2 regions of the Marinobacter sp. NFXS11 genome follow, and region 1 is predicted to be linked to the other one. Evidence: predicted binding sites of a transcription regulator. Region 1 holds the regulator's gene; the other holds the start of a gene.
The links. The regulator sigma-54, encoded in region 1, starts transcription at its own class of promoters, with help from an activator protein. The targets are predictions, from matches to a motif close to ANTGGCATNNANNTTGCTNT.
Positions count from the first base shown of each region.

Region 2: J3362_RS16585 (sigma 54-interacting transcriptional regulator) is a predicted target of sigma-54. The motif match lies at 1,468-1,487, and genes of this name have one in related genera.

Region 1 covers NZ_JAGDDV010000001.1:658,651-663,423, forward strand. The annotation lists gene J3362_RS03150 (HPr family phosphocarrier protein) at 5-274, opposite strand; gene rapZ (RNase adapter RapZ) at 282-1,166, opposite strand; gene ptsN (PTS IIA-like nitrogen regulatory protein PtsN) at 1,195-1,665, opposite strand; gene hpf (ribosome hibernation promoting factor) at 1,753-2,061, opposite strand; gene J3362_RS03170 (RNA polymerase factor sigma-54) at 2,162-3,682, opposite strand; gene lptB (LPS export ABC transporter ATP-binding protein) at 3,840-4,565, opposite strand; gene lptA (lipopolysaccharide transport periplasmic protein LptA) at 4,543-4,773, opposite strand, start outside.
Region 2 covers NZ_JAGDDV010000003.1:203,296-208,068, forward strand. The annotation lists gene J3362_RS16580 (ABC transporter substrate-binding protein) at 1-1,204, opposite strand, end outside; gene J3362_RS16585 (sigma 54-interacting transcriptional regulator) at 1,518-3,434, shown strand; gene J3362_RS16590 (sodium-dependent transporter) at 3,421-4,758, opposite strand.

The DNA.
Region 1 (4,773 bases):
TGCTTTATTCGCCTTCGCCGAAATAGTCGTTGATCAGTTCCACTAATGCCTCGATGGCCTGTTCCTCGTCCGGTCCGTCGGCAATGAGCTCCACATCGGTTCCTTTGCTGGCGGCCAGCATCATCACCTGCATGATGTTCTTCGCGTCCACGTCCCGGCCTTTGCCACTGATACGCACGCTGCTGTCGAATTCGGATGCCGTGTTGACCAGCTTCGCAGTGGCGCGCGCATGCAGGCCAAGCTTGTTGATAATGGTAATGGGGCGGCGAATCATGGCGCGATCAGATCTCTTCCCGAGTCTGCAGGTGTGGCAGTTCGGTGTGCCGCACCTGCACGTTGCTGTAGCGTTGCCGGAAGTAATCGCCCAACTGCTCGCACACATACACAGACCGGTGCTGGCCGCCGGTACAACCAATGGAAATCGTCATGTAGCTGCGGTTGCTGTCTGCGAAAGAGGGCAGCCAGGTATCCAGAAATGATTTCAGGTCCTCGATCATCTTCCGGCTCGCCGGTTCTTTTTCCAGAAACTCGATAACCGGCTGGTCGGTACCGACGTACTTGCGGAGGCTGGTATCCCAGTAGGGGTTAGGAAGACAGCGAACATCAAAAACGTAGTCGGAATCCAGCGGTACGCCGTGTTTGAAGCCGAATGACTGAAACAGGAGAGCCAGTTCCTGATCTTTTCGACCGACCACGCGCTGCTTGACCATGTCCCGCAGTTCATACATGGACATGCCGGTGGTATTTACATACAGGTCGGAAAGCTTGGAGAGGGGTTCCAGCAGTTTCTTTTCGCTGGTAATGGCTTCCCGGAGAGAGGTCCTGTCGTCACTCAACGGATGCTTTCTGCGGGTGGCGTGAAAACGCTGAAGAAGCGACTGCTCGTCGGCGTCCAGGAAGATGATTTCAACGGTAACTCCGGTTTCCTGGAGGCGCCGGTATATCTCCTCGAAATTTGCCAGCTCGCCGGAAAGGTTCCGCGCATCGATACTGACGGCCATCTTGCCCAGCCGGCCTGGTTGTGTCTGGCTGGCCGCTTCCCGGGTGAGGGGAAAGAGCAGGCCGATAGGAAGATTGTCGATGCAATAGAACCCGAGGTCCTCAAGCACATGAAGTGCCGTACTCTTGCCCGAACCGGACCTGCCACTGACGATAATCAGCTTCATGACCACCTTACCTCCACTGCAGTGAATATCAGCCGCCTGAGGCGGTCATGCGCTGGTACAGCGTGCTGGCGTCCTCGCATTGCCGGAGGCGATCACAGAATGACCGCTCGTTGAACTTCTCGGCCAGTTGGCTCAGCAGCTCAAGGTGCTCGCTGGTTGCCTCTTTTGGAACAATCAGGGCAAAGATCAGATCGACTGGCTGATTGTCGATAGCATCGAACTCCACGCTTTCTTCAAGCGTCATCAGCACACCCACCACGTGATCCAGTCCTTCCAGGCGGCAGTGGGGAATGGCAATTCCCTGGCCAATGCCGGTGCTGCCTAGGCGCTCACGGGAAATCAGGTTGTTGAAAAGCTGGGTCTCGCTGAGCGTATTGTCCTGATAGTTTATCTGCTCGGCAATAAACTCCAGGGCCCGTTTCTTACTGGACGCAGCTACCCTGCAGAGGGTGAGCTCCGGAGCAAGAATGTTGTCTATGGTCAGGGATGTGTCGCTCATGGATCGACTGCATTTCCGTTAAAAAAAAGGCCGCGACACGTTACTCATGTCGCAGCTCGATTAGATGAAGTGCATGAAAACAGCCCGTTAGCGAGAGCCGTTTCCGTGCATCCGTTCTACATTCTTTTCCTTGTGCTTGAGGATCTGACGGTCCAGCTTGTCGATAAGGGCATCAATGGCCGCGTACATATCCTCGTTTTCTGCCTTTGCGTGAATCTCACCACCTACCACGTGCAATGTGGCTTCCGCAATCTGGCGCACCTTTTCCACTTCCAGGGTGACCTGGCAGTTACTGATGTGGTCAAAGTGACGCTCGAGCTTCTCGAATTTCTCTGAAACGTAATCCTTCAGTGCGGGAGTCAGTTCTACGTGATGGCCTGAAATATTGAGTTGCATAGGCGTCTCCTGTTGTCATCATGCCGGCTCCCGGGAGCCGGTCTGGGTGCTGGCGCATTGTGCGCCGGCGAATACGTTGTTGCGTCCCGTCCTGGAGTATTCAGACCAGCCGCTTGCGTTCGTTGGACGGCGGAATGTGCATGGCCTCCCGGTACTTGGCAACGGTGCGTCGCGCAACCTTGATACCCTGTTCCCCTAGCATGGCTGCAATTTTACTGTCGCTCAATGGCTTTTTGGGTGTTTCGGCGGCAATCAGCTTCTTGATCATCGCGCGGATGGCCGTGGAAGAGCATTCCCCGCCCTCGTCAGTGCTGACATGGCTGGAGAAGAAATACTTCAGTTCGAATATGCCCCGCGGGGTATGCATGTATTTCTGGGTCGTAACGCGTGAAATCGTCGACTCATGCATTTCTACCGCCTGGGCGATGTCGGAAAGGATCAGCGGCTTCATCGCTTCTTCGCCGTGATCCAGGAATCCCTGCTGGTGCTCGACAATGCGGGTCGCCACTTTCAGCAGGGTCTCATTGCGGCTTTGCAGGCTCTTGATAAACCACTTGGCCTCCTGCAACTGATCGCGCAGGTAAGTGTTGTCTGCACTGCTGTCCGCACGCCTTATAAGTGAAGCATAGCTGGCATTCACCCGGATGCGCGGAGCAATTTCCGGATTCAGCTCAACGCGCCAGCGACCATTGTGCTTGCGAACGATGACGTCCGGAATGACGTAGTCGGGTTCGGCGCGGTCAATAACGTCGCCCGGCCTCGGATTCAGGCCGGTGATCAGCGCCAGGACTTCCCGGAGCTGATCTTCTTTCAGGCGGCTGCGGCGCAACAACTGGGCGTAGTCACGGTTGCCCAGCAGGTTGATGTAATGGGTAATCACCAGCCGTGCCTGGGCCAGCCAGGGGGTCTCCGGTGGCAACTGATTGAGCTGGATCAGCAGGCATTCCTGCAGATCCCGGGCGAACACGCCAGGAGGGTCAAAATGCTGCAGTCGGTGAAGAACCGCTTCTACTTCGTCCAGCTCAAGGGGGTCCTCGTCGTTTTCATCCAGCATCCCGGCATGGATATCTTCCAGAGCGCTCGTCAGATAGCCGCGTTCATCCACCGCATCCATCAACGCGTGGGCAATGGCTTGGTCCCGCTCACTCAGCGGAGTCAGGTTGAGCTGCCATTCCAGGTGATCCTGAAGCGTCTCGGTGGGCGAGTTTCGGGTCTCGAAATCGTGGTCGTTTTCGTCGTCATTGCGGGCTGCCGGGGCGGGAGCGGACTGGTAAATGTCGTCCCAGGCTGTGTCGACCGGCAGGTCGTCCGGGATGTTATCCGGAATATCGTTTTCAGACGACCAGTCGGGGCCGTTTTCGGATTCGTCCCAGTCGCTGGAAGGTTCCGGTGTGGTCTCCGCGGCAGACTCAGCTGCGTTGGCCTCGCGCTCGTCACTCTCGGTAGCCGTGTCGGTCTGATCGTCGTCCTCGGATGTCTCCAGCATGGGGTTGGATTCCAGTGCCTGCTGGATTTCCTGTTGGAGGTCGAGGGTAGAGAGCTGGAGAAGCCGGATCGCCTGTTGCAGCTGGGGTGTCATGGTCAGGCTCTGACCCAGCTTTAACTGTAAGGAGGCTTTCATAACCATGGTTCAGGATCCGTCACTCATCAGCGCTTTGTGTCATAGGTCTTGAAAAAATCTTTATATGCCGGTTACTTGCCGCGGTTTTTCGTTACCCTAGCAAGTTCTTTGCCGAGTTTACTTGCTACAGATCATCAAAACAATGAGCCATTCACTGTCAAAGCCTGAATTCGTCCCCGAGGTAAACTTCCTTGACCTGTTGATTGGCCAGGATCGCATCGGCATTGCCGGAGGCGATAATGTGCCCGCCCGACACAATGTACGCGTTCTCGCAGATATCGAGAGTCTCGCGCACGTTATGGTCGGTGATCAGCACGCCAATCCCCTTGTCCCGCAGGTGCCGGATGATGTGCTTGATGTCGCTGACGGATATAGGGTCAACGCCGGCGAAGGGCTCATCCAGCAGGATGAAAGCCGGCTCCATGGCCAGGGCCCGGGCAATTTCCACCCGTCGCCGCTCACCACCGGACAGGGCCATACCAACGCTGTCCCGGATATGGGTGATGTGGAACTCCTCCAGCAGCGCCTCGAGCTTTTTCTGCCGGTCTGCCTTGCTCAGGCCCTGCCGCGTCTCAAGGATCGCCATGATATTGTCACGCACAGACAGTTTGCGGAAAACCGAGGCTTCCTGTGGCAGATAGCCGATGCCCTGACGGGCCCGACCGTGCATCGGCAGCGGCGTAATATCCCGGCTGTCGATGGTTATCCGCCCGTGATCGGCGGGTACCAGCCCAACGATCATGTAGAAACAGGTGGTTTTCCCGGCGCCGTTGGGGCCTAGCAGTCCGACAATTTCTCCGCTTCGAATTTCCAGGGAGACGTCGATAACCACTTTTTTCTGTTTGTAACTCTTTGCCAGGTTACTGGCTCTCAGAACTGCCATCGGTTTCCTGTTTGTCAGTGCGTCTGTCGGCGCTGCGCGGCTGGATCACCATTTCTACCCGGCCACTGCCATCGCCCGTGTCGGCGCCGCCCTCTGCGGTCACAACACGTCCAGCGGTATCATAGTGAATCACGTCGCCGCGGAACAGGTTGCCATTCTGCTCAATCACCGCTTCCCGTTCAAAGGTCAGCTGACTGTCGGTAGCAGA
Region 2 (4,773 bases), on a different contig from region 1:
GGATCCACACGCCCATGGAGTGCCACGGGAACGGGTCGAAGTCGATGCGGTCCGGCACGTCTTTTACCTCGCCAAGGCCATCGGCGTAGTAGCCGGTCAGCACCTGCTGAATCACCGGTACCGGCTGGTTCAGGTAGTTCTTGGGTGCGATGGCTTCGGAGATTTCCTTACGGTTATCCGGATTGTTGGAGTACTGCGTCGCGTCGATGATGGCGCGCAACAGGGCGCCGTAGGTGTTCGGGTTCTGGGTCGCGAACTGCTTGCTGCAGGCAAAGGCGCAGCACGGGTGGCCTTCCCAGATGTCCTTGGTCAGCATGTGGATGAAGCCCACCTTCTCCCAAACGGCACGCTGGTTGAACGGATCCGGTGACAGGTAGCCATCCAGGTTACCGGCGCGGAGGTTGGCAACCATCTCGGGTGGCGGGACCACACGGATCTGCACATCTTTGTCCGGGTCGATACCGTTCTCGGCCAGGTAGTAACGCAACAGGAAGTTGTGCATGGAGTACTCGAACGGCACGCCAAACTTGAAGCCTTTCCACTGTTTCGGGTCGCGCTTGTCCTTGTGGTCGACGTGCAGCACGATGGCCTGGCCATTGATGTTTTCAACGGCCGGCATGATGAACGGCTCCGGTGTGGAGCCCGCGCCCATGGTCATCGCCAGGGGCATGGGAGTAAGCATATGCGAGGCGTCGTATTCGCCAGCCAGGGACTTGTCCCGGGCCACCGCCCAACCTGCGGTCTTGGTAACGGTCACATCCAGGCCATAACGCTCATAAAAGCCCATCGGGTGGGCCATGATGATGGGCGTGGCGCAGGTGATCGGCACAAAACCAACGTTCAGCTTGGTCTTCTCAAGCTTGCCCAGGGATTCCTTTACCGCGGCCTTGGCCTTCTCCATCGGGAACACGCTACCCAGAACCGCCGCTGCAGTGCCCGCGCCCATCATTTTCATGAAGGCGCGCCGGCTGTGTTCGTTGTGACCAAACACCGAGCGGACCACCGCGCCTTCGATGGCGCGATCCATCATCGCTTCTGAATCCAGATGCTCGTCAGCAACTGCCTGCTGGCCGGCAGAGGACTTGAGATCGAGGGAAATCGACGGGGTGCTGTCGCCGGGTTTGCACTCGGGGCAGCCGCAGGTCTTGGCATGAATCAGGGACTTGTCACCGTCAAACGGGTTTCCAAGGCTTTTCGTGGTCATGGCGCACTCTCCTGGGTTTGGGACCTAAGTTTTGGGTTATTTCTGCACTCTCACGGTGCAACAAAGGTGCGGCTCGGGCCCGAGGCTGAAAATGGTCGGGTCGGCTCCGCGTTCTGAGATAGGTATCGCAGGGTTTGTGCCAAGTCCGGTTATTTTTTTAACTGACTGTTTTTATTTAAATAATATCCAAATGCCTGCAAACAGAACGACTACGAACTTTCGTGATTCACGATTTCTCGTAGTCTTTACTGCGATTTTTCGTAGTTGGCACAGGGTTTGTTTTGTCTTCCCGGACTGACCCCAGGACATCGCCATGAATACCGAAGCCATCAATGCCCAGGACGTTACCGGAAACTGGATCGACCACCTGCCAGAGGCTGCGCTGCTGGTAGATGCAGGCAGGGATCTGATTCTGTCTGCCAACAGTGCCATGGGCCGGATGATCGGCACCGATCGGCAATCTCTCGTCGGAACGCCATGCACCCACCTGTTCACCGACCAGCGTCCCCAACTGATTGCCTTCACCGAGGAAACCCTGTTTCGCAGTCACGGTTGGAGCCGCGACTTCTTTCTCCAGCATCGGGACGGCCACACCGTGGAACTGGAAATCTCCTCATCCCGGGTCGGCGAGGCGGAAACACAGAATGTGCTGCTGTTACTGAGGGATCGTCGCCAGCTCCGCACCCTGCGGGAACGCCACGACGCCAACCACTACCATCGGGGCGGCCTGCTTGAATGGCGGCGGGTGGAAGAGCTGTTCAAGGACATGGAGCGGGAAAACCAGCTGATCCTCCATGCCGTCGGCGAAGGCATCTACGGGGTGGATGCCGAGGGGCGAGGCACCTTCGCAAACCCTGCAGCCGAGCGGATGCTGGGATGGCGAATTGACGAGCTTATGGGGCGGGTTCTGCACCGCGTGGTGCACCACTCCCATGCCGATGGCAGCCTGTATCCCCTCAAGGACTGCCCAATCTACTCCGCGTTCCGGGATGCCAGCGTGAAACGCGTGGGCGAAGACTGGTTCTGGCGCAAGGACGGCAGCGGCTTCCCGGTGGAATACACCAGCACACCGATTCTGGACAACGGTCATCCGGTGGGCGCGGTGGTGGTGTTCCGGGATATCTCTGCGCGCCAGGAAGCCCAGAAAGAGCTGCAGAAAGCGCTAGAAGAGGTGGAAACCCTCAAACACCGGCTGGAAATGGAGAATGCCTATCTACAGGAGGAGCTCAGTGCCGAGTATCATTTCCACGAAATCTTTGGCCAGAGCGAGGCAATCAAAGCGATCGTGCGGCGCATCGGTATGGTGGCGCCCACGGATGCCAACGTGCTGATCACCGGTGAATCCGGCACAGGCAAGGAGCTGATCGCCCGTGCCATCCATCAGTCCAGCAGCCGCAGAGACCGCCCCCTGATTCGGGTGAACTGTGCGGCCATCCCCAAGGATCTGTTCGAGAGTGAGTTCTTCGGCCATATCAAAGGCGCGTTCACCGGTGCCGTCAGCGACCGGGTGGGCCGATTCGAACTCGCCGATGGCGGCACGCTCTTCCTGGACGAAGTCGGTGAAATCCCGCTGGAACTTCAGGGCAAGCTGCTCCGGGTACTCCAGGATCAGCAATTCGAGCGTGTGGGCGAAAACAACACCCGGGCGGTGGATGTTCGTGTGATTGCCGCCACCAACCGGGACCTGAAATCGGAAGTCCAGGAGAAAACTTTCCGGGAAGATCTCTATTTCCGCCTGAACGTGTTCCCCATCGAGTCGGTGCCATTGCGCCGGCGCCTGGAGGATATTCCCATCCTCGCCCAGGAATTTCTGAACCGGGCCTGCCAGAAGTTCAACCGCCCGCAGTTGGCCCTGAAAGAGCGTGACGTTGAAACCCTGAAAGCCTACCACTGGCCCGGCAACGTGCGGGAGCTGGAGAACGTGATCGAGCGCCAGGTAATCACCTCAGACGGTCGGCTGGATCTGGACCTGCCAGGTCCGGAATCCGCAGCCCGAACCACCCCGGCAGAAGTGGCCCCGGCGAGACATTACAGCGGTGACTTGATGACGGAACAGGAGCTGCGGGAGCTGGAGAAACAGAACCTCACCCGGGCCCTTACCATGAGCAGTGGCCGGGTCTTTGGTGACGACGGCGCGGCCGCCATGCTTGGCGTCAAACCAACCACGCTGACCTCGCGCCTGAAAAAGCTGAAGATCGAACCGAGAGATTTCCAGGTCAGGCCGGAGTAATGCCCACCTGGTTCAGGGCGTAGGTCACCACAATCCAGAACAGCATCACCAGCGGCAGATAGCGGCCAATCAGGTAGATCCGCCACTCCCACCAACGGCTCTGGGTACCCAGCACTGTCCGGATCTTCTCGGGCGGAATAAACCAGCAGAACAAAGCGGCGCCCAACACCCCGGAGAAGATGATCACATTACCCCCGGCCACCCGGTCGATCACATCCAGCACCGGCTCACCGGCGATGTTCCATTCCAGCGGTGTGAAACTCAGCGCCGACGCCGTGCCCAGCACCAGCATGATCAGGGTGACAAGACTGACGGCCTTGCCATTGCTGAGGCGGAACTCCTCTGCCACTGCGGCAATCATCACCTTCAGCCCGGCCAGGCTGGAGCTGAATGCCGCCATAAAAAACAGGCTGAAAAACAGCGTACCGACCCAATAGCCACCAGCCATATCCTCAAACACCCGCGGCATGGTCACAAACGCCAACTGACTGCCCTCCGTCGGCTCCATACCCAGGCTGAACACAAACGGAAAGATCATCCAGCCCGCCAGCAGCGCCACACTGGTCTCGGTACCTGCAACAATCAGACAGGCCCGGGGCACGTGGGTCTGCCGGGGAATAAAGCTGCCATAGGTCACCAGGTAACCCTGGCCAATCGCCAGAGAATAGAACGCCTGGCCGAAGGCAAACGCCCAAAGCTTGCCGTCCGTGAGGCGACTCCAGTCCACCTGAAAAAAGAAATCCTTGGTCTGCTCCCAGCCGGATGTGCGGCTGGCCAGAATCACCAGCCCGATCATCACAACGATCAATACCGGCATCAGGATCTTCGACAACAGCTCGATCGCTGTTACGTCCTTGGCCAGGATGATCGCCCCCACCACAGTGACCGCGAAAAAATACCAAAGCGAGTTGTACCCCGCGGTAAAGTCATCAAAAACCTGGAGGTTGTTTGTTGCCGCATCCACTGCATAACCCAGGGTCCAGCCGGTGATCACGAGGTAATAGCTGGTGATGGCAACGGTGATCAGCACCACGAACCAGCCGTACACCACCCCGAAGCGGTTCACCTGCCGGTAGGTCTGAACCGTACTGCCCTTGGAAAGACGCCCGGCCGACACTTCCAGAATCATGATGGGCAAAACCACCACAATCAGCGCCAGCAGATAAGCCACCACAAAAGCGCCACCACCGTTCTCCCCCACCATGTACGGAAACCGCCACAGGTTCCCGAGCCCCACAGCCGCTGCAGCCATCGAAGCCACAAACGCAGGCTCGGAACTCCACTGTTTGCGGGATTCCTCAATAAACTCGTGGCGTTTTCGCACGGGGGTTCTTTCTCC